One region of the Brevibacillus sp. YAE8 genome, then DNA from elsewhere that is predicted to be linked to it. Evidence: riboswitches for the same ligand, from Rfam matches in the RefSeq annotation. Region 1 holds a riboswitch; each other region holds the start of a gene.

The links. Region 1 has a riboswitch for S-adenosylmethionine ahead of AC27IT_RS10130 (homoserine dehydrogenase). Riboswitches for the same ligand answer to the same signal wherever they lie in the genome.
Region 2: linked by a shared signal. The riboswitch ahead of AC27IT_RS25040 (sugar ABC transporter substrate-binding protein) and the one ahead of AC27IT_RS10130 (homoserine dehydrogenase) in region 1 are both predicted to bind S-adenosylmethionine.
Region 3: linked by a shared signal. The riboswitch ahead of AC27IT_RS16555 (BMP family lipoprotein) and the one ahead of AC27IT_RS10130 (homoserine dehydrogenase) in region 1 are both predicted to bind S-adenosylmethionine.
Region 4: linked by a shared signal. The riboswitch ahead of AC27IT_RS10695 (aminotransferase class I/II-fold pyridoxal phosphate-dependent enzyme) and the one ahead of AC27IT_RS10130 (homoserine dehydrogenase) in region 1 are both predicted to bind S-adenosylmethionine.

The regions. Positions count from the first base shown of each region.
Region 1 is NZ_BAAIYG010000005.1:106,040-111,767, forward strand. It holds gene AC27IT_RS10105 (P-loop NTPase family protein) at 1-499, opposite strand, end outside; gene AC27IT_RS10110 (NUDIX hydrolase) at 721-1,128, opposite strand; gene AC27IT_RS10115 (VOC family protein) at 1,171-1,977, opposite strand; gene AC27IT_RS10120 (CapA family protein) at 2,055-3,194, shown strand; gene AC27IT_RS10125 (hypothetical protein) at 3,353-3,508, shown strand; gene AC27IT_RS10130 (homoserine dehydrogenase) at 3,575-4,837, opposite strand; SAM riboswitch class I at 4,921-5,030, opposite strand; SAM riboswitch class I at 5,174-5,281, opposite strand.
Region 2 is NZ_BAAIYG010000035.1:26,119-31,846, forward strand. It holds gene AC27IT_RS25035 (sugar ABC transporter ATP-binding protein) at 1-1,329, opposite strand, end outside; gene AC27IT_RS25040 (sugar ABC transporter substrate-binding protein) at 1,407-2,429, opposite strand; SAM riboswitch class I at 2,547-2,667, opposite strand; gene AC27IT_RS25045 (ATP-binding protein) at 2,870-4,126, shown strand; gene AC27IT_RS25050 (GNAT family N-acetyltransferase) at 4,147-4,770, opposite strand; gene AC27IT_RS25055 (DUF421 domain-containing protein) at 4,928-5,650, opposite strand.
Region 3 is NZ_BAAIYG010000014.1:36,146-41,873, forward strand. It holds gene AC27IT_RS16545 (ABC transporter permease) at 1-163, opposite strand, end outside; gene AC27IT_RS16550 (ABC transporter ATP-binding protein) at 138-1,667, opposite strand; gene AC27IT_RS16555 (BMP family lipoprotein) at 1,789-2,817, opposite strand; SAM riboswitch class I at 3,012-3,133, opposite strand; gene AC27IT_RS16560 (methyl-accepting chemotaxis protein) at 3,233-4,708, opposite strand; gene AC27IT_RS16565 (DUF3298 and DUF4163 domain-containing protein) at 4,872-5,495, shown strand; gene AC27IT_RS16570 (MarR family winged helix-turn-helix transcriptional regulator) at 5,697-5,728, shown strand, end outside.
Region 4 is NZ_BAAIYG010000005.1:230,401-236,128, reverse strand. It holds gene typA (translational GTPase TypA) at 1-120, shown strand, start outside; gene AC27IT_RS10725 (glutathione peroxidase) at 208-681, opposite strand; gene AC27IT_RS10720 (YlaH-like family protein) at 926-1,243, shown strand; gene AC27IT_RS10715 (hypothetical protein) at 1,254-1,526, shown strand; gene AC27IT_RS10710 (hypothetical protein) at 1,770-3,158, shown strand; gene AC27IT_RS10705 (DUF5665 domain-containing protein) at 3,165-3,473, opposite strand; gene AC27IT_RS10700 (pyridoxamine 5'-phosphate oxidase family protein) at 3,649-4,104, shown strand; SAM riboswitch class I at 4,194-4,319, shown strand; gene AC27IT_RS10695 (aminotransferase class I/II-fold pyridoxal phosphate-dependent enzyme) at 4,415-5,578, shown strand; gene AC27IT_RS10690 (trans-sulfuration enzyme family protein) at 5,575-5,728, shown strand, end outside.

The DNA of each region.
Region 1 (5,728 bases):
CCAGTACGGCTGTGCCGTGTTCTTCTGCTTGCAAAATGGCTTGAAAGCACTCTTCGCAGCTATCACATACGGCTGCCGCTTCTGAAATGACCTCTTCCATGCCCACGACATCCCGAGCCGGGCGCCAGAAAACAGGGGTAAAGCCTGTCTGCTTCAGGCGCAAAAACAACTCCGCCAGCACGACCAGTTGTCCCACCCCTGGCTTTGCCACCAACCCGACCGTCCCCCCGCGAACGACAGGGGCGAAAACGTCGATCACCTTGATTCCCGTCTCCAGCATTTTCGTTTGCCCGCCGCGAATAATCAAATCGTCAAGACGACAGCCTGCCAGCTCAGCCAGACTCACCAACGTGCGAACCTCTGCCCGGCCGACAGGAATTTTGCCCGTACACAAATTGGACACCGTAGCTGGCCGCAAGCCTGCCTCTTTAGCGGCTGCAGTCAGGTTGGGAACCTTGCGTCTGAGCAAGGCGACATTAAGAGTCAAGTTATCCGTCATGCGATCCCTCCTTACCATTCAATTACTTCAAAGCGTAATATTTATTACCCTAAAAAGAAACAAAATATTTCCTGACAACTCTGACTACGTTATTATGTTGCACGTATATTGGCTACACAAAAAAGCCGTCCGCTTTCGGACAGCTTCTTTCACTCGTTCCTGCGCCGAGTCGTGGATTCGTCTCTGCACGCCCACGCCGCTTTCCCAAGCTGCGTGTTCTTTCAAAACTCCACGTAAAACGGGTGCTTTTCCTCCTGCAAGCACAGCTCGATTCGCTGCCGGAAGTTGCTCCACGTAACCTTTGTTAGCGCCTCTTCAATCGGGAAAAACCCGGCTTCCAGACACTCGGGCGTCGCGATCAGCTTCCCGCCAATCGGCCTCGCTAAAAACAGCACATTGCAGATCGACTTGCTCACGTTTTGAAACACGCCGCAAAACTTCGTAATTTCGATGTCCAAGCCGCACTCTTCCTTCGTCTCCCGGATGGCTGCCGCCCGGATGGACTCGCCTTCCTCCACTTTTCCGCCAGGCATCTCCCAGCCGCGCCTCGGGCCTTTTATCAGCAGCACTTCCTTGCGCTCGTTGACAATGATCGCTGCAGCAGACAGTGAATGCTTAGGTACAGTCAAAGGCTTGCCTCCTTTTTTCCGGTTTCTTGCTTTTGCTGTCCGTCAAGTGAGATAAATCCCGCCGCAAATGTCGTGCGGAAGCGGCAATGCATTCGCCGCGCCGATTTTCGCGAAAAAAGGACGCTCTCCGCTCGCCGCTAACGCCTGCTGCGCCGCTCCAGGCTGCGTCGGTTCACACAGGACGATGCTTCCGCCGGGCAGCGCAAGCGACAAGCAACGCGCACCCAGTCGCTCATCCGTGAAAACTTCCCCGCCCTGCAAGCCGAACCACCGCGTCCAGTCCGCAGCAGCCGCGTCCAAATTCGCGACAGCGAAGCCGACAGCCAGAAGCTCGGCTGCTCCGTTCGGATGCGGAGCGATGATCCCGCGCTGCGTCAAATCTGCCTGGCGCTCCTCGTCTGTCTCCTGCCACTCAATCAAAAACGGCAGCTTTCGCGCAGTCTGCGGGTCTTCGGCAAACAGCATGCGCCAGCGTAATGTTTTTCCGTCGTCTCTTGTACGGCTGCCGTCTACTGGCCCTGTCAGCTTCAGCCCAAGCGCGCGAAATCGCTCCACCCACAGATCCATTTCGCTGGTGCGCAAGGCGATTTGCCCAAGCCCTTCGCCAAGCTCGTGCTCCGCGACCAATTGCGCGATGAGCGGATTGTCCGATCGTCCGGCAACCGCCGCATCCTCGACCGCCAAAAACTCCACATACGACAAGCCAAAATAGCTGAGACTGTTCCATGTCCCCCAATGGGTGTGCCTGCCTCCCGTTACAGCGTGAAATCCGGCTTCGCGAAACAGCCGCGCTGCTTCTGCGGGCGGACGATGGACAAAATGAACCAGATGGTCAAAGGACAATTGCATCTTTTTTCGCCTCTTTTCGTAATTACCTTTATCATAGCAAAATTTAGCAGCTTTTCGTTAGCGAAGAAAGGAGAAGCATGAACGAGACGAATCACAGCCGGAGACGCTCCCGGCGAAGACAGACAAAACCAAAGTGGCTTCGGGCAGGGAAAAATACGCTGCTTTTCAGCTTGCTCGCCGTCCTCGGGGCAGGCGCTTATCTCGGCTTCACTGCGCTCGGCAAGCACGAGGCTCCCAAAGCCACTCCCGCACCAGAGCCGGTCGCTGCCCCGGAGCCGACTGTCCGGCTCAGCTTTGTCGGGGACGTCATGATGGCAGGAAATGTGGAAAACGTTTTGCTAGAAAAAGGCTACGACTACCCGTTCACGCATGTGCGCTCGCTTTTTTTGCAGGATGACTACACCATCGCCAACCTGGAGACGCCGCTTACGACGAGAGGGACTCCCGCCGACAACAAAGCGTACGTCTACAAGTCGTCCCCTTTGGCTGCGCCCGCCATGCAGGCCGCCGGAATCGACGCGGTCAATCTGGCGAACAACCACTCGATGGATCAGGGCGTAGACGGCTTGCTCGATACGTTCGCCGCGCTGGAGGAACACCGGATCGCCTATGTCGGGGGCGGAGTCGATGCCACCCGCGCCTTCGCGCCTGTTTTTGTGGAGAAAAACGGCATCAGGCTCGCCGTGCTCGGATTCAGCCGGGTCATACCGGAAGTGAGCTGGTTCGCGCAAAAAAACGGGCCGGGACTGGCGGGAACCTACGACCCCGCCTTGGCCGTCCAAGCCATCGAGCAGGCGAAAGCACAGGCTGATCTCGTCGTCGTGATCGCCCATTGGGGCAAAGAGCGCGAAGACTTTCCCGTCGATCATCAAAAAGAACTCGCCAAGGCGTACATCGACGCAGGCGCTGACCTGATCGTCGGCGGCCATCCGCACGTGCTGCAAGGCTTTGAGCAGTATCGCGGCAAATGGATCGCCTACAGCCTAGGCAACTTCATTTTCACGCGCTCGACCGAGCCGAAAACGTGGGAAACGATGGTGCTGCAAGCAAGCTGTACGAAAAACGCCGCCTGCGACCTGACAATGCTTCCGTTCCACGCCGAACTGGGACAAGCCGTGCCGATGAACGCCACAGATGGAGCCGCTTTGCGCAAGCGAATCGAATCGCTCTCGGAAAACGTCCAGATTGACGCAGAGGGCCGCGTGCGGGGAAGTTAGCATGGCATGGCATAGTATAACCCCCGTCCTATTCGCCACTTCAGCCGGAAGCCGCTCATGAAAAAACGGGCGCATCCCTGTTCTTTTGGCTGAAACCTCTCCAAGCCTTATTCGTAAACCATAGCAAGACCGCTTTTACGAGCAAAAGGAGGGAGAGCATGACAGGAGTCATCATTACCGTAGCAGCCATTGGCGTTTTTCTGCTCTCGGGCTATTTCATGACCAAATGGGAAAAAGCCGTCTTCCCGGGAAACCAGCAAAACGGCTCCGCCCCTGATCCCCCCAAGCATTCGGACAAAAACGGCAGGCAGTAGGACGCCATCCATCTGGCATTCGTCCTTGCTGCCTGCCCGTTTTTTCTTTTGCGCCGCTTTTTCGGGTTATGCCGTTTCCAGCAGCGGGAAGCAGCGGACGGACAGGCCAAAATCGCTTTTCAGCACTTCCTCGTGCTCTTCGCGAATCCCTGTTACGATCAACCCCGCGCGCAATACTCCGCCCAGATCGAATTGGACTTTCAGCTTCGTCACCGTCACGCCCGCCTCGCGCAAGAAATGCAGGACGCGATCAGGCGTCGCAGCGAGACACGAGCCTTCGAGATAACACAGCACGCGCTCGTCCTGCCATTGACCCGGCTGCGCTTCGGCCGTTTTTTCCTTCCAGGCCGGATGCGGGGTAAACGGCTGCGTCAACAAATAAGCCAAATCCTCGACAACGGCGCTTGCCGTCGGCAGCTCGCCTGCGCCTCTGCCCGTAAACAGCAGATCGCCTACGATGTTTCCGGAAAGCTGAACAGCGTTGAAAGCATCCTGAATTTGCGCCAGCGGATGAGCGACAGGCAGCATGGTCGGCTGAACCGAGAGCCGGATTCCTTGCTCTGTTTTGTGCGCCTGGGCAATCAGCTTGATCCGGTAGCCCAGCTCGTTTGCGATACGGATGTGACCAGGAGACAAATCGGCAATCCCTTTGCGCACGACATTTGCAAGCGGCAGCGATTCTCCGTACACAAGCTGCGCGAGAATGTACAGTTTGTACATCGCGTCGAATCCTTCCACGTCAGAGCGCGGATCGGCTTCCGCATACCCCAGCTCCTGCGCTTGCTTCAACACTTCCTGATAGGGGAGCTGCTCCGCTTCCATTTTCGTCAGGATGAAGTTCGTCGTACCGTTGAGAATGCCGCGCACTCCTTGAATATCGTTCGTGCGCAAAAACTGTCGCAGCACGCTCAAAATCGGGATGCCGCCTGCCACGCTCGCCTCATAGGCCAGATGGACCTGATGCCGGTTTGCCAGATCGACCAACTCTGTGCCGCGTTTGGCAAGCAGCTCCTTGTTCGCCGTCACCACGTGGCAGCCTTTTTCGATCAAGGCACGGACGTAGTCATACGTCGGCTCGACGCCCCCCATCACCTCGACGACAATGTCCACATCGCTTTTCAACACGTCCTCAAAATCCGTGGTCAAAAGCGCGGGATCTACCTGAACGGCCCGTTCTTTTTCCGAATCGCGGACCAATGCTTTGACAATTTCGATTCGCTTGCCCAATCTCGCAGCCAGCTTCTCCTGCTGCGAACGAATCGTCTTGATGACGCCGCCCCCTACTGTTCCCAATCCAAGCAGCCCTACCTTGACTACACCTGCGCTCATTTCTACCACCTCATAGCAATATTTTCGTAAAAAGAAAAAACCTTCCCGCTAAGAAGAAGGTTTTGGCATCAACGAAATCCTTCTCCTTATCTCCCAGGACGCTTCCGCCCTGCAGGAATTGGCACCTTGTCACAAGCTGTGTAACGGTTGCCGGGCTTCATCGGGCCAGTCCCTCCGCCTCTCTGGATAAAGAAAACTATGAATTTTTGCTCTTTCTCGTCGAGAAAGCGGCCAAGCGAAAAGCTTATTGGAAAAGAAAGCCTTTGTTGAGCGGAAACATCAAAAAACCTTCTTCGTTAAGAAGAAGGTTCGTCATAACTGCTACGATGTACCCGCTTCTTATCTTTCGGAACGAAAACGCCCCGCAGGAATTGGCACCTTGTCGCTCTACGCAACGGTTGCCGGGCTTCATCGGGCCAGACCCTCCACCTCTCTGGATAAGAACTTTGTTTGCTGTTGAGCCTATTCTAAGAAATTCCAAAGCATTCGTCAACAAAATTCTTTTTCGTTTTTAACCAGGCTAGATGCGGTCAGAAACGGTTCAGATACGGCCAAAAACGGGACAACCGTTCCGAATGTACGGTCGCCTTCACCTGGCAAAAACGCTTTCGACTTCCTCCGTACTGCAGCAAACGCAACGGACCAGCCCTTCCTCGCTTTCCCCCGACAGCTCTCGTTCTTCGACATAACCGCACCATTGACAGATGAAAAGCTGAACCATGCTGCTCCCTCCTTTGAGTTGCTCACGGTCAATCAGCGCCGATTTCCTCTCCCCAAAACAAAAAACGCATTTTCTACTGATCGAAACGAGATCCGATCGTTAGAAAATGCGCAGGCAAGCAATAGACATCCTTGTCCGTTTGCCAGTATGGCGAGTCCTCTAACACCTCC
Region 2 (5,728 bases), on a different contig from region 1:
CGCCAGCTTTCCGATCAGGCGGTAAATATCGCTTTTCGCGCCGATGTCCACGCCTTTGGTCGGTTCGTCAAACATGAAAATTTGCGCATCCGTATCGAGCCATTTGCCGATTGCGACCTTTTGCTGGTTCCCCCCGCTGAGGTGGCCGACGAGCTGGCCGATGTCCGCTGTCTTCACACCCAGCCGCTGCACCAGCTCCCGCGCTTGCCCCGCCTCGACTCCCCTGCGGACAAACCCGAGGCGCGACCATTTCCACAAAGTCGAGACAGACAAGTTGTTTTTTACGGATTCCTCAACAAAAATGCCTTCTTTTCGCCGCTCCTCCGGGACGAGGACGATCCCTGCATCCACGGCTTCCTTTGGCGAGCGCAGGCGTACCGCCTTGCCTTTCAGCCTGATCTCGCCAGCCTCGGCCGCATCCGCTCCGAACAGCAGCCGGGCCAGCTCCGTCTTCCCTGCCCCGACAAGTCCTACGACGCCTACGATCTCGCCCTCGCGAACGCTCACATCCGCACCGCGCACCTTGCCGCCAGCCACTCCGGCCGCTTCCAGGATCACTTCGCCAATCGGCAGCTCCACCTTCGGGAACTCTTCCTCGAAGCTTTTGCCCAGCATGTTCCCGATGACTTCATCCATCGTAGTAGCGGCCGTCTCGCTCGTGGCAATCAGTTGACCGTCGCGCATGACCGTGATCCGGTCGCAGATTTCGAAAATTTCCGGCAGCCGATGGGAAATGTAGATGATCCCGACGCCTGCTTTTTTCAACTGGTCGATAATGAGAAACAGCCGCTCGCTCTCCTTCGTGCTCAACGGGGCTGTCGGTTCGTCAAAAATGACGTACTTCGCTTTTTGCACGGTCGCGCGGGCAATCAAGATCAGTTGCTTTTCGGACAGCGTACATTCCTCGACGAGCATGCGCACAGGGATGGAAAAGCCGAAGCTTTGCAAAATGCTCTCCGCTTCCTTGTGCAGCCCTTGCCAGTTCATGAGTCCCTTGCTGCTTTTGGACACGATCTGGTCGAGCAAAATGTTTTCCGTCACGCTCAAATACGGGATCAGCGCCGTATCGACTTCCTGGTAGACGCACTGGATGCCCAACGCTTTCGCATCCTGCGGCGATTGGATCGAGACGTCCTTGCCGTCAATCGCGATGCTGCCGCCATCCGCCTGATACGCGCCTGTAAGAATTTTCATCAGCGTGCTTTTTCCCGCTCCGTTCGCTCCGAGCAGCGCGTGCACCTCGCCAGCCTTGACTTCAAAATCGACGGAGCGCAACGCAGGCACGCCGGAAAACTGCTTCACAATCCCTTTCATCTGCAAGCTGGACACTTTTCGCACCCCCTAAATAAACAAGATTCCCGTTGACAAAAGCAACGGGAATAGCCAAACCAACCACCTCTATTTGCTTACTTGCCCCACTCTTGTACGTATTGGGACAGATCGCCCATCGTTACTTTTTTATCCTTTGGCAAGTCTTCCTGTTTGACCAGCACCGGATTCAGCTTCACGCTGTCTGGCACTTGCTCGCCTTTCATTTTTTGGAAAACGGTCTGCGCGTGAATGCGTCCGATATTCGACGGATCTACCGCTGCTGTCGCGACCCAAGGAGAGTTTGGCTCCTGGATCAGTTGCAAGTCTTCGTCGCTCAGGTCGATGCCGTACACCTTGATCTCGGTGCGTCCTGCTTGCTGGATCGCACGGGTTGCCCCTTTGGCAAATTCATCCCACGATGCCCATACGGCTGTAATGTCGCCTTTGTTCGGATACTTTTTCAAAATCGCTTCCATCTGCGCTTGCGTATCCAGCGCGGTGTTGTTCGTTGCCGAGCCAAACGCGGCGATTTCCTTGATATCCGGGTATTTTTTCAGGAATGCTTCATACGTTACCTGGCGCTTTTCCATCGGCGCAAAGCCCGCTACCCAAATTTTCACGATGTTGCCTTTGCCGCCCGTATCGGCAGCCAGCTTTTCCAGGCTCAACTCGGCCAGCTTGTTGTCATCTTGCTCGACGACAGGGACGCCCGGCAGCTTGATATCGGTGTCGAACAGCACAACCGGGATCTTTTTGTCGACCGCTTTTTGCGTGCCTTGCTGCAGCGCTTCCGCCGTACCGTGGTCAATCAGGATGCCGTCAAAATTTTGGTTCACCGCTGCGTCGAGGTTGGAGGCCATTTTCGACAAATCGGTATCTGCGTTGAATACGGTCAGCTCGCCGCCGTTTTTCTCGACTTCCTGCTTCACGCCGTTAATGTATTGGGCAGAAAACGTGCCGACGTTTTGGCGCATAATCAAGGCAATGCGCTTCGCCTTCTCGCCGCCGGAAGCGCCGCTTCCCGCCTGATTTTGGGTGTCCGCTCCCCCGCCGCAAGCGGTCAAGGCCAGCGACGCAGCCAGTACGATTGATGTGACAAGACCCAGTTTCTTTTTCATCGAAAAATCCCCCTTTTTCTTTCTTCCTGCTGAGCTTCAAGCTGAGGAGGCGACGACCTTCCAATAGGAAAAGCCTCTTTCAACAGATGAAAGAGGCTTGATCGACAAGATTCGCGCCTCTTATCTGTCAGGTATCGCTACCTGTTGGAGTTAGCACCTTGGCTCGCAAGACGGTGATCTTGCCAGCTAGGTTGCCGGGCATCATAGGGCCATTCCCTCAGCCTTCTCTGGATAAGAGTAGTTTTTATTTTCGCAACGTTTGTATTAATATATACAGACTATAATCCTTGTTTTACCCATCTGTCAACTGGGTTTTTGAAGCTTTTGTCCTCCAAAATAATCCCAACTCGATGTCCAAATTTTGGAGGAATTATGTAAGGTCTTGTCGAAACCTTGTAGATTGAAGCAAAAGCCATGCAAATTTGCGATGGGGATGTCTAATGAGTCTACTAAAAGAACTAATCTTGCAAATGTTTTTTGCCTTGACACCGTTTGTTTTGTTCAACATCTATTACCGCGACCGGATGCGTAACTATAGCCGTTGCTTTATTCTCGTAACCAGCTCTGTCTGCATGTTTCTGGCGATGACCTTCGCTTCGAGCGTCAACGAAGGAATCATTTTCGACATCAGGCACGTCATCGTCTTTTTCGCTCTGATCTACGGCGGAGTACGAATCGCCTTGATCGTGCTGATCGAATCAGCGCTGTACCGCTTTTATCTGGGCGGCGAAGGCACCTGGGTCGCCATGCTCGTAATGGCCGCCACGTTTGCAATCTCCCTCCTGATATATCAACGCTACAAAGCCAGTTATCGGAAAACACTGTTTACTCTTTTGACGGGTGCGCTTTTTTCCCTGATAGATTTGGGGTTGACCTATCTCAATTTTCCCACCTATGTATCCCATCAGCTTCCCTATCATGTGCTTGTGATTCCCGTTCAAAATTTTGTCGGCATCTGGCTGTTGATGTCGTTATTTAGCAAATGCGTATCAGACAAGGAATTGTTCATTCGCCATGCCCAAAACGAAAAAATCGAGACGATGAGCCACGTCGCCGCTTCACTGGCGCACGAGGTGCGAAACCCGCTCACGGCCGTCAAAGGATTTTTGCGCCTGATCCAGGAAGACCCGGGAAACATTGCGAAAACCGATCAGTACATTCGCATCAGCATGGACGAGATTCAGCGCACGGAAGCGATTTTGACGGAGTACCTGGCGCTGTCCAAGCCGCTCAAGGAGCGCACCGAGCTGATCGACGTATGCGAGCAGCTCCATGTCGTCCGCGAGGTCATGCTGCCGTTTGCCAACATGAACAACGTCGAGTTGGAGCTGCAAGCTTATGAAAAGCCCGTCACGATCATGGCCAATCCCGACGAGTTCAAGCAGGTGCTGGTCAACTTTATCAAAAACGCCATCGAGGCATGCGCGGAGACGGCCAAAGGGAAAGTCTCCCTGTCGTTGTTCATCGAAAAAAACAACGCCCTGCTCGTCATCAAGGACAACGGCATCGGGATGGACGAGGGCCAGATCAGACGACTTGGCACGATCTATTTTTCTACCAAAACGAGCGGGACCGGACTCGGCCTGACTTATTCCTATCACGTCATTCACACGTTTGGCGGTTCTGTGAGCGTGTCGAGCAAGCCGAAGGTCGGCACCAAGTTCACGATTACGTTTCCGTACCATCAGCCGCAGTAGCAGCTAGGCGAGTGGCCTGGTCATGAAAACCTGCTCGGCCAGCGTGGAAAAGCCCGCACTTTGCAAAATTCGGGTGGTTGCCTCATTTGCGACGGGCAAATTGACGGTGAGGCGATGAAGCTCCTGGTCCAGCGGAGCAAACACATGGGCCAGTGCGCTTGCGACAATCGCCTCCCGGTCTGCTCGTCCGGGACTGGCTTCACACTGAAACAGCAAGGCAGTCGTTTGCCTTCCCTGTTCATCAAAAATCCGCCTGTACAGCGCGTAGCCGCCCGCCTGCACGTTCTCGAGATGGCGACCAGCGCCGCAAGCTCCACGCCCTGCTCGCGGTAAATCTGCAACGTCGCTTCGATCAACGCTTGCCCGACTCCGCTGCGCCTGTGCTTCGGCGCCACCCCTGTCCCTCCGTTCCAGCCGATTTTTCGCCCGCCTCTGTTCCATATCCCGTTCAACACGATTCCGGCCGGCTCGCCATTTACAAACGCAACCAGCGAATGCGCAGGCGAAAGTTCCTCCTTCCCCATTTTCCAGATAAGCGTGTCCGGCGTTTTGGACTGGTAGAAAAAATAGCCGGAAAACCCTCTGTTGTAGGCCAAAACGGCCTCCGCCACCGAGCATTGCTCCATCGCCTTAAAAACAAGCATGGTCATTCCTCCCTAATTGAGATGACAACCACACTTATCCTCTAAAATTATTTTTAATTGATAAAATATTTTTTAATAAACGAAATCGGCAAACTACAGGCTTCCTTGAATGGGATAGCCTGGCGCGCCTGTACGCTGCATGCTGTCTGCCTTCCTCTCAATGCTGAACGGGCGGAACCCGCTGCGGATTGTCCGGATGTTTCTCAAAAAACAGCAAGTCGTTTTGCCGATTCAATGTGGCGAGAAAAACCTGCTCGATGGCGACGCCGCTTTTTTTCAGCTCCTGCAAAAGCCAGCCTTCGTCCCGTTCGCGGTACTTCAGCGCCTCTTTACATATTTTCCCTTCGACGATCACAGGCAGGGAGAGGCCCGTCGAGGCAGTCCGGATTTGCAGGTCTTGTCTCGTCACTGGCTGCTGCGCAGATTTTTTCAGGACAGTCAGTCGGCCATTGGCCTCGATGATCGCCATCTCAATCTCCGACAGGTCAAAAATGTCTTTTTCCCGCAGCATTTGCAGTACGTTATCGAGCGAATAGCGTATCTTTTTCAGTTGAGGGACGAGAAACTCTCCGTTGTAAAAAACGACCGTTGGCTCAAACGTGACCATTTTGCCGAAGCGCCTGGACACAATCGACCACTGGGACACGACGCGTTGCAGCACCCCAAGCGCCACAATCGCTACCGCAATGGGAATGTGGTGGACATTCGGCTCGGCAATATCGGCCCCTGTCACGGAGCCTAGCGTGATGATAATCATGAAATCAAAGACAGGCAGCTCGCCAATCGAACGCTTTCCCATGAACAGCGTCACGATCAACAGCAGCGGCAAAATCGTAAATACACGCCCGACTACAGTCAAGCTCTCACTGAACAGTTCCACGCAAAAACGCCTCCTGCCCCAACCGTTTCCTCCTGTTACTATGTAAAGTTTTGGCAGTAATTATGCGAAAAGCTTTGC
Region 3 (5,728 bases), on a different contig from region 1:
TGAAGAAGTAGAAGCTGCCGAAGGCCCCTTTCCACATTTCCTGATACGTGCCCAGGATAGATTCCCCTACCGAAGCGATGACGAGCGCCCCGATCAACTGCCCGATGACAACCGCCAAAAGCGGCTGAACCAGTGATTTACCCAGCTCTTTGATTGCTGCCATGAACGCTTCCTCCCGCCATTAACACGCTGATTTTTTCCTCGGTTGCCTCTTTGCGCGAAAGCTCTCCGGCGATCCGCCCTTTGTACATCACCAAAATCCGGTCTGACAGCGCCAAAATTTCCGACAGCTCGGACGAGACCAGCAAAATCCCGTCGCCTGCGTTGCGCTTGTCGATCAGCGCCTGATGGATGTACTCCATCGCGCCAATATCGACACCCCGGGTCGGCTCTGCCGCGAGCAAAAACGGAGTCTCATGTCCCAGCTCGCGCGCCACGATCAGCTTTTGCAGATTTCCGCCCGACAAATTCCCGGCCAGCTCCTGAAGCTGTCTGGAGCCTGTCTTGATCGCGAACTTTTCTACCCAGCCTCTGACGACCTGGCGAAAAGCTTCCCGCCGCACGACGCCGCGCCGATTGAACGCAGGCTTTCGCTGATAGCCCATCAGCGCGTTTTCCTCGACGCTCTCCAGCTTGGCTACCCCCCACAAGTAGCGATCTTCCGGGATGTGCGCCAAGCCCGCCTCGCGAATCGTCGCGACAGTCTGGTTGGTAACGTCCTTGCCGCCCAGCCGAATCGTTCCCTCCTGTGCCGTCCGCAAGCCGCTGATCGCTTGCAGCAGTTCGGACTGGCCGTTGCCCGATACGCCCGCGATGCCGACGATTTCCCCGTGATGCACGGTAAAGCTGACCCGGTCGAGCAACGTCTGCTTTTCCCGAACCGTCAAGTTCTCCACCTGCAAAAGCGGCCCCCGCTCCAGATCGACGCGCTCGCTCAGCTCCCGCAGCTCGCGTCCGACCATCAGCCGGGCCAGATCGTCCACATTCGTCTCGTTACGCGCTACCGTGCCCGTCACCTTGCCGCCGCGCAACACCGTGATCCGATCTGCGACCTCCATCACTTCCTGCAGCTTGTGCGTAATCAAAATGACGCTCTTCCCGCTCTCCGCCAGATTGCGGATCGTCTGCAACAGCTCGCGAACTTCAAGCGGCGTCAGCACGGCAGTCGGCTCGTCCAGCACGATGATGTCCGCTCCCTGGTACAGCACCTTGAGAATTTCCACACGCTGCTGCTCGCCGATGGAGCAGTTGGACACTCTAGCCTGTGCATCTATCGGAATCCGGTACTGCTCGCTTAGTGCGCGGACCTTTTCCACGGCGTCCTTCCGGCGGAAAAATCCGGCCTGCTGCGGCTCGTAGCCGATCACGATATTTTCCGCCACGCTAAACTCGCCAAACAGCATGAAGTGCTGGTGCACCATCCCGATCCCGCTGCGAATGGCGTCCTGCGGCCCGCGAAAAGCGACAGGCTTGCCGCCTAGCACGATCTCGCCGGACGTAGGCTGCTCCATGCCGTACAGCATCCTCATCAGCGTCGTCTTGCCCGCGCCGTTTTCCCCGACGATGGCGTGGACTTCTCCCGCAGCAAGCGAAAACGAGACCTTGTCGTTTGCAATAAAATCTCCGTATTTCTTGGTCATGGCCCGCATTTCCAAACGATCGGTCATCCTTGCTCCTCCTTCTTTGCGCCTAGCCTTTCTCTTCCTTGCCTCTGCTCCTTGCCTTGCATATAAGGAAGACCGACTACACAGTTGTAGTCGGTCACAATCATGCACTGTGCGCTAGCTGTTAAAACGAGTCTGGCACTTTGCGGGTACCAGCGATAATCTCCTCGCTGATCGCTTTTACTTTGTCCACGACTTCCTGGCCAATAAAAGCGTTCAGAGGCGTCTGGCTCTCGTGCGTCACATACGTTACGCCTACGCCTTTTTCTTTCAAGCCGTAAGTGACGACGCCCGGCTTGAACGAGCCTTCTACGAACGACTTCACGGTTTCATACGCAGCGGCATCTGTCCCTTTGAGCTGGGACAACACGATGTGCTCAGGGTCGATCGTGGTGCGGTCAACGTCCTGTCCCGATGTATAGAAGCCTTTTTCCTTCGCGGCCTCGAACACGCCGAGGTCGCCTACTGCTGCCGCTCCGTTGATGAAGTCGGCGCCTTTGGATGCTTGCAGCAGCGCCAGCTCCTTCGCTTTTGCCGGGTCAGAGAAGCTTCCTACGTAGTTCACCAGGAACTCCGCGTTTGGATTGGTTGCTTTCAAGCCTTCCTGGAAGCCGCCTGTCCATTTTTTCAACAGCGGAATATCCATGGCGACAACCATGCCGACCTTGTTTGTCTTCGTGGCAAGACCTGCCGCAGCGCCCATCAGGTAAGCCGCTTCCTGCTCGCGGAAGGTAACGCTGCGCACGTTTGGCAAATCTACTACGGTATCAATAATCGCGAAGTTGCGGTCAGGATTTTCGGCTGCCACTTTTTTCAGCGCGTCTTCCGCTTCAAAAGAAGAAGTGATAATCAGATCGTAGTTTTCCGCTACCGCAACGCGCAAATTTTCTTCGATGGCGCCGTGGTCAGTAGACTCGATGCTTTTTACTTCTGCGCCAAATTCCTGTCCTGCTTTTTTCGCGCCTTCGTCCATTTGCTGGAAGAACGGGTTTACCCCGATTTTTTCCGGCAAAATCAGCGCAATGCGCTTCTTCGCCGCGCCTTCTTGCCCTGCCGCTTCTTCCTTTGGCTTGTCAGCAGGCGCATTTCCGCCAGCCGAACAGCCCGCAGCCAAAACAGCAAAAGTGGTGAATGCTAACAACAACTTCTTCATGGTGTCTTCCGCTCCCATCCGAACGTTCTACGTTTTTTCTGTATCCTACTACGTAATGTACGGCTTTTTTCCGAAAAGATCAATACTAAACACGAATATTTTGTAACAAAAATATTTTATCGTTCGTGTATTCCCCCTCCTGACAACAAAAAAACTCTTCCCGAAGGAAGAGTTTGCGTCCGAAGCCGTCCTCTTCCTCATCTGTCAAAACCCCGGTACAGGTTTTGCAGGAATTGGCACCTTTCTGTCCATGTCACGCATGTCCAGTGGTTGCCGGGCTTCATCGGGCCAGTCCCTCCGCCGCTCTCGATAAGGAGATAAAAACTATCAAGTTACAATGCATTCATTCTAGCAGAACAAACTGAAAAAGCAATTGTTTTTTCAGACTGTTCTCGCCAATTTTACACTTTGGCGCCTATTGTCTGTGAAACGTTTCCTGCAGCCGATGCGACAGATTGTTCAGTTCCCCCAGCTCTTCGGTAATTTCCCGCACCTTTTGATGCTGGTTTTCCGCTGTGGCGAAAAGCTCCTCCAGATTGGCGACCGACTGCTCGGTGACAGCGGTAATGGTCGACATTTCCATCGCCACTTCGCCCGAGCGCATTTTTACCCGGTTCATGCTGGAGCCGACCTGCTCCGCTGCCTGCAGGAAGGCCATCATGCCGGAGCGCACCGCCTCGATCGACGCCACTGTTTTCACAGCCAGCTCCTGGCCTTTTGCCACCGAAGCTTCCCCGTTGCTGATCTGCTGTACAGCGTTCTCGCTTTCCTGATGGAGCGATTTGAGAATCTCGGTAATTTCCTGTGTAGCGGTTGCGCTCTGCTCCGCCAGCTTGCGCACCTCGTCTGCCACCACGGCGAAGCCGCGGCCGTGCTCGCCTGCACGCGCCGACTCGATGGCGGCGTTGAGCGCCAGCAGGTTCGTTTGCGTCGCAATCTGGTTGATGGCTCCTACGATTTCCTCGACCCGATTGGCCTGGCGGTTGAGCTGGTGAATCGTCGACGCTGCCACGTTGACGGCAGAAACGATCTGTTCCATTTGCTGCGACAGCTCTTTCATCATGTCGACGCTTTCTTTCAGGCGGCGGTTGTTCTGGTCGGACTCGCTTTTCATCGCGTTCGTCTGCGTGGTGACCGCCACGATCTCCTGGTCGATCGACTGCACCTCTTCCTCGATCTTCACTGTCGAGTTCGCCTGCGACTCCATGCCCGTCGCCACTTCCTTGAAGGCGATCATCATTTCATCCGTATTGCGTTTCGTTCCTTCGGCATGCTCGTGTACGTGCTCTGTCGTACGGTCGATCTGCTCGGTCATCTGTTGGATATGGACGAGCATCTCTCCCAGGCGACGCTCTTTTTCTTCCGCTTCCTGGCGGGCGATGTTTGCCTTCTGCAAGGACGCTTGTCCCGCCAGACAGAGGTACGTCACCGCTCCCATCATCATCAGAATCGCCATGATGCGTAGCACCAGATTCAGCTCGGTGAAATCGCCGCTGAAAATCTCGTACGATCCTGTGTAAAATCCGACCAGCGTCACGATGATTTGCGCAATTCCGGCTGTCACTACGAGCTTCCAATCCAGGTAAGCCGCGAGAAAACCCATGACCACAAAAGCGAGAAACGTAACTTCTGGATACGTCGTGAAATGATCGAACGAAATCGCGTAAAACATAAGTCCGATCGCTACCAGATAACGAATGACATGGCTGTCTCTTTTGATGAAGTAAAAAGGCGAAACAATAAGGGTGACCAGCAATCCGAGGGACGTCACTTTCCAGAAATTAGCGTCGACTTGATAGGCAATGAGTCCCGCCATCCACAGATGGTTCCATAGGATAAAAATCATAAAGCCTTCTTTGTCCGTTAATGTGTTGCGAACCAATTGAATCATAGTTGCCCCCCTTTTCCCTGCTACTTATGTATCGGATTCTTTTTCCATTATATCGCGCTCAGATTGACTAATTTGTGAAAAAAGTGAGAACAGCCAAAACCAGTGACGAATAGGCTACTATCATACCCCTTATTTTAAGACATCTGGAAAGGAACTAAGAACCGTGGAAGAACAACGCAATCTTTTGCCAGCCACCGTGCTGACGCGGACGATCCAACGTCCGAATACCACTATTTATTACCCGCAACTGGCGGGGCTAGCCAATCAGCAAGCAGAAAAAGACATCAACCGCGCCATTTTGCAAACGGTCCAAGGATTGATTCACGAACAGCAACGGGTACAAGTACCGGGAAATACCCAAATGCAAGGAAGCTACGAAATCAAAACGAACGAGCGCGGCATTTTCAGCGTCACCATGAGCAATTACGCGTACACTCCGCAAATGGCCCACGGCATGACCTTCCTCGGGTCGGTGACGGCAAACATCCATACAGGCAAGCTCTATACGCTGCGCGAGCTGTTCAAGCCGGGCAGCGACTACGTCAACGTCCTGTCCGCGAACATCAAACGCCAGATCGAGGCGCGGCAAATCCCGACGCTGAACGGTTTTACCACGATCAAGCCCGATCAAGATTTTTACGTTGCCGACAAATCATTGGTCATTTACTTCCAACTGTACGAAATCACCCCGTACTATGTCGGCTTCCCGATGTTTCCCATCTCCATCTACGAGTTGGAGCCCATCATTGACGAAAACGGGCCGCTTGGCATTTTGGCTGCCGATTAACAGCCCTCCTTTTACCTTCTTCCCCGAGCTGATGCCCTTGAAACGGCATCGGCTTTATTTTTGTCAGAAAAACGCCTTCTTTTCCACTCGAATAAACATTTACTTATATGTCCTGAACTGCTACTATGTTATTTGTACATATTTACTTAAGCAATCAAGCGCTTCGTCTTTCGAACCAGCTTTTTCTGGAGGTCTGATATCATGCAACATTACGGTCACAAGATCGGCCAAGC
Region 4 (5,728 bases), 120 kb from region 1:
GACGACGAGCTGTGCGAAGTTACGCCACAATCCGTCCGTTTGCGCAAAAAGTATTTGAACAAATCGGATCGCGAGCGCTACGAAAAGCAAAAGCGCTGGGAAGCACAACCGCAAGCGTAAGCTCGCGGCGCGATCGCGGTACAATAAAAGCCGCTTTGTCCCCGATGATGGGCAAAGCGGCTTTTGGTTTGGCAGGGAAGCCGTTTTTTACAGCAAGCGTTCGATGTCAGCGGCCACGTCTTCCGGCTGCACGCGGGCACCGATGCGCTTGACGATACGGCCTTCCTTGTCTACGAGAAACTTGGCGAAGTTCCATTCGATCTCTTCACCCTGGCCTTCGGGAGCGTTGGCTTTCAGGTGCTGGTACAAAGGATGGGCAGTCGGACCGTTCACATCGATTTTGGCAAACAGCGGGAACGTTACGCCGTAGTGGCGATCACAAAATGCCGCGATCTCTTCCTCGCTGCCAGGCTCTTGAGCGGCAAACTGGTTGCACGGAAAGCCGAGAACGGCGAATCCTTTGTCCGCATAGCGCGTGTACAGCTCCTGCAAGCCTTTGTACTGCGGGGTTAGTCCGCACTGGCTGGCGGTATTGACGATCAGCAAAACGCGTCCTTTGTACTCGGCCAGCGTCTGTTCTTCGCCGGAAATCGTCTTGACGGAAATATCGTACAGGCTCATGTTTTTCCCACCTTTTTCTAAGTTTGCGACCCTCTCATCATAGCATGTCCGCGAAAAGGCAGGCTAGCATTGTCGTGCGCCAAGTGCAGGAGCAGTCCGTTTTTGACAGGAAATCCATCACCTGATAAAGTAAAAAGGATACATACGAAAAAACGTTGGAAAAAGGAAAAGATTATGCAAAAGAGCGGGTCTTTCCCGTCGCGGTGAGAGGACACGGCCTTTTGCATTACAGGAGAGATTTGTGATGGACTGGATACACCTTGCTTCAACCTACGTACCGGCAAACCCGGATCAACTGAGCGCCTACGACAGCTTCCGCCTGTGGGCGGACCATAATCGGGCTTGGATTTTGTTTGTGCAATTAATTATCGTTTACTACCTGGGGTTTGCGACGGTAATTCGCATGCCGATCTTGAAAACGTTGCTTTTATACCTTCTCCTGTTCGTCGGGGCGCTGATCTTTGCGATTTTGGACGTCCAGCTTCCTGTGAAGAGCGCGATGCTGGTCGCGATTGTCATTCTGGTCGTCGTCAAGCTGAGAATCAAACCGGAGCGAAAGTGAGGTGGCCCTCGTGAAACGTGATGATGCACTCTTTAACTGGCTGCAGATTCAAGTGGTAGCAGACGCGCGGCCGGACGATCAGTCGGCGCAGGAGACGGCGGCGTTTTTCTTGCAGATGTTGCAGGAGGACCACGCGCTTAGCGAGCTTGCCTATCGGCAGGAAGGCGGCTGGTACGTGCTGACGGCAAAGGAGGAAGCGGCGACGTTCGAGCGCAAATATCCGGCTGAAACGGTCGAGTCCTTGCTGGTCGCGATTGAAAACGAGCCTAAATACAATAGTTAAAAAAAGGGAAAAGACTCTTTCCGGCTCCGACCTGTTCGGCGGCGGAAGAGTCTTTTTTGTCGTGCGCACGGGGGCATTATTAGGCGTTCAGAGTGTCCCGGCGCGCTTTTTTGCTGTCTGGAGCCGCTGTGGGTATTAAGACGTGTTTTCGGCTGCGGTGCAACTTTTGAAAAAAACGCTACGTCTGTATGGTTGCCCACAGAAGACAGGGGATGATTGGCAAAAATAGAGGGGGAGACACCAGTGAAAAAGATCATGACCAAGCCCGTATTGGCGGTCGTCACGGCGGCGGGACTCATCGGCTGCCTGACGCCGATTTTTGCAGATGCCAGCTCCAGCAGCACGCCGGCGACCAAGGTAGTGATGAGCGACGAAGGCAAGCAGGTTACCCGCTACAACCTGAAAGAGCTTGCGAAAAACGACCCGGCTACGCTGAATATGCTGCTGAAAAACCAGGCAGACCATTTGTACCTGATTGTAGATCCGATCCATCTGAATACGAAGCTGCAAACATACATGGAAACGAACAAGTCGGAGTGGGAGCGCATTTATCGCGACTATTACGGCGACATCTGGCTGGAAGTTCGCCGCACAGAGGCGGACGAGGAACTGGTCAGCGTGAGCGCGCAGACCGAAAACGGCAAGGTGTACATCAAAGGCATCGTGACGCCGGAAGTGACCAAAGTAGTCGTGACCAAGCCGAACGGCGACTTCATCGAGGCAGTGCCGACGAGCGAGCATTCGTTTACCGTGAGCTTTGCCGCGCCGGAAACAGATTCCGTCCAATACGTCACCGTACAGGCGTATGCCGGCAGTCTGTTGGCGGACAGTGAAAAAGTTAAGCTCATCCCGCAGGCTGACGAGGAAAAAAGCAGGCTGATCCACGCCTTTTCCGTGTACGACGCCAAAAAAGCCGAATGGCAGGTAAAAGGTGTCGTCAAGCACGGAGCGGACAAGGTCGTCGTCTCCTACAACGGCGTGAAACAGGAGACGAGCTTGAAGAAGCTGTGGGACGGGGTGGACAGCTTCAGCGTGACGGTCAAGGACGTGAAGGCGAAAGCCGCAAGCGGCGAAGCGCTGGTCGAAGTATATGAAGACGGGAAAAAAGTCGACTCCGACACGATCAAAGTCGATGTCGTCAACCCACCGGACAAAGACCCTGGCGCGGCCTATGCCATTGCCGGAACGGCAGTGCACGATTTGAAGAAAAAGTCCGTTCAACTGAAAGGCACCGTCAAGGGCTGGGACGAGAAGCAAAAAGCAAAACTTGTCGTCGTCACCCCGGACGGCAAGAAAAAGGAGATCAAGCCAAACGACAAGGGCGAATACACCGTGACCTTTACCTACAAAAACCGCTCGTTTGCTGCGAAAACCGTCCATCTGGAACTGTACGCGAAAGACAAGCTGGTAAAGCAGGCGGACATCGCGCTGAGCACGAAAATTACCGCCGTGCCGAAGAAGGATGACGATAAGGACGACAAGGATAAAGACAAGCACCACTATCCAAACGGAAAAGCATACGGCTATTGGAAAAACTACGACGGCAAATGGAAAGATGGCGACAAAGATGACCGCGACGATGACCGCGACGACGACGATGACGACGACCGCGGCAAAAGAAGCGGCAAGTAGTCTCGTTTACGGCTGCTTGTAAGTCTGAACATACTCGACCAGCTCGCGGATGTAATCGCCGAGGATAGGGATCGAGAGAAACTGCGTCAAAAGCGAGCCGAGCAGCGCCAGCACGATCGCTGTTCCAATCGTCAAGCCAAGACCCCGGGCAAGCCCTGCGAGGAAATTGATCCAGAGCAGCTTGCGCGGGGCTGTGTAGTTTTGGATCACGTCTGCGAGCCGGATATCCTCCAAAAACATGGCGATTTTGTCCATGCGCTCGTTCAATTTCCTCACTTCCTGCAGCTCGTGGAGGACCTGGTCGATTTTGTGCATAAGCCGGTCTGTAGGCGTAGGTGCCACTTTTTCCAACCTCCTTATCCGGTACGGCTTTGTTTTTTACCAGTGTAGGGAAAAAAACAGGCAGAATCAAGGCGGGGAGGAAACGTTTGCCTAATGGCAGATGCGAGGGGTACAATAGACGTACTACCGTTTACGAGGAGGCATCCGAATGGCTGAAACCGTATCCCAAACCTTGTCGGAAGAACTGTTCGCGCTCCTGCAAAAAGAGCGATTTGTGACGCTCGGCACCGTCGATCACGAGACAGGAGCGCCATCGCTCAGCTCCTTGTCCTGGACATTGGCGGTGAACAGCGGACTCATCCGCTTTGCCGTGGATAACCGCTCGCGCATACTCGCCAATATTGCCAAAGAGCCGCAGGTCGTCCTGCATCTGATCGGGGCAGGCTCCTCTTTTGCGATCAACGGACGCGCCGCAGTGAAAGCCGAGCGGCTGGAGGGCGTTCCGCTGAAGCTGGCGCTGGTGGAGATCGCGATTGACTCCGTCCGAGACGTCATGTTTTACGGCTCGCGCATTTCCGTAGAACCGCAATACGAAAAGACGTACGACAAAAACGCGGCTGCGAAGCTGGACAACCAGGTCATGACTGCGCTGAAAAACGCCTAGTCAAGACGGCCGCACAACAGTGGAAAATCCTGTTGACAAAAAACCGCCGTATCCTTTAGTATTAGGTCATTCAAATTGAATAGCAAAACTTCTTATCCAGAGAGGCGGAGGGACTGGCCCGATGATGCCCGGCAACCAATCACCTGCATGTTCGTTCATGCGGGGAGATAATGGTGCTAATTCCTGCAGAGTTTTTTAACTCTGAAAGATGAGAAGGTCTTGCTTACGGTGACGTAAACAAAGCCTTCTTTCAGAGGAAAGGGGGCTTTTTTCATGCCCCTCGTACATCATTGGAGGGAGAGAGTTACGTATGAGACTGGAAACAAAATTGATTCAAGCAGGCGTAGGCAGAGATGAAAAAACAGGGGCGGTCAGCTTTCCTGTCTACTATGCCACCGCATATCGCCACCCGGCATTGGGGCAGAGCACAGGCTTTGACTATACACGCACGGCCAATCCGACCCGCACGGTTTTGGAAGAAGCCATCGCCGAGGCAGAATCGGGCGATGCGGGCTTTGCCTGCGCATCGGGAATGGCGGCGGTTCATACGGTCATGGGGCTGTTTTCCCAGGGAGATCATCTCATTGTGTCGCTCGATTTGTACGGAGGGACGTATCGCTTGTTTGAGCAGGTGCTTTCCCGCTACGGCCTGTCTTTTACGTACGTAGACTTGCGCGACCTGGAAGCGGTGCAAAACGCGCTGCGAGCCGAGACAAAGGCGATCTTCGTCGAGACGCCGACGAATCCGCTCATGCAGATTACCGATCTTCGCCAAATCGCCGGGCTGGCAAAGCAGCATGGACTTTTGACGATAGTCGACAACACGTTCATGACCCCTTATTGTCAACGCCCGCTGGAGCTTGGCGCAGATATCGTGTTGCACAGTGCGACGAAGTACTTGGGTGGCCACAACGATGTACTGGCCGGACTGATCGTGACAAAAGGCGAGGAGTTGTCGGAAAAAATCCGGTTTTTGCATAATTCCATCGGAGCGGTATTGGGTCCACAAGATAGCTGGCTGTTGGTACGCGGAATGAAGACATTGGCGCTGCGCATGGAAAGACATCAGACAAACGCGCTCGCGGTTGCAAAAAAGCTGCAGGAGCATCCGGCTGTCGCCGAAGTGTTTTACCCAGGGCTGCAAGAACACCCCGGGCATGCCATCCAGGCGAGCCAGGCAAGCGGTTATAGCGGTATGGTTTCATTCCGGGTACGGTCTGCGGAGCAGGTGGGCTTGTTTTTGCAAAATCTGCGCATCGTTTCTTTTGCGGAAAGCCTTGGCGGCGTCGAGTCGTTGTGTACGTATCCGGCGACACAGACCCACGCTGACATTCCGCTGGAAGTACGGGAGTATGTCGGCGTTTGTGACCGATTGCTGAGGCTGTCGGTCGGGATTGAGCATCCGGAAGACTTGATCGCTGATCTGTTTCAGGCTTTGGACGCAAGTCTTGTCGTTGGGGGGGCTGCGCGATGAATTTCGCAACGAAGGTTTTGCATGGCTCTACTTGCATCGATCCGTTCACAGGGGCGTCGTCGGTTCCGATTTACCAGGCTTCCACGTTTCACCAGTTTGATCTCGACCAGCCAGGCACGTATGACTACGCCCGTTCCGGCAATCCGACCA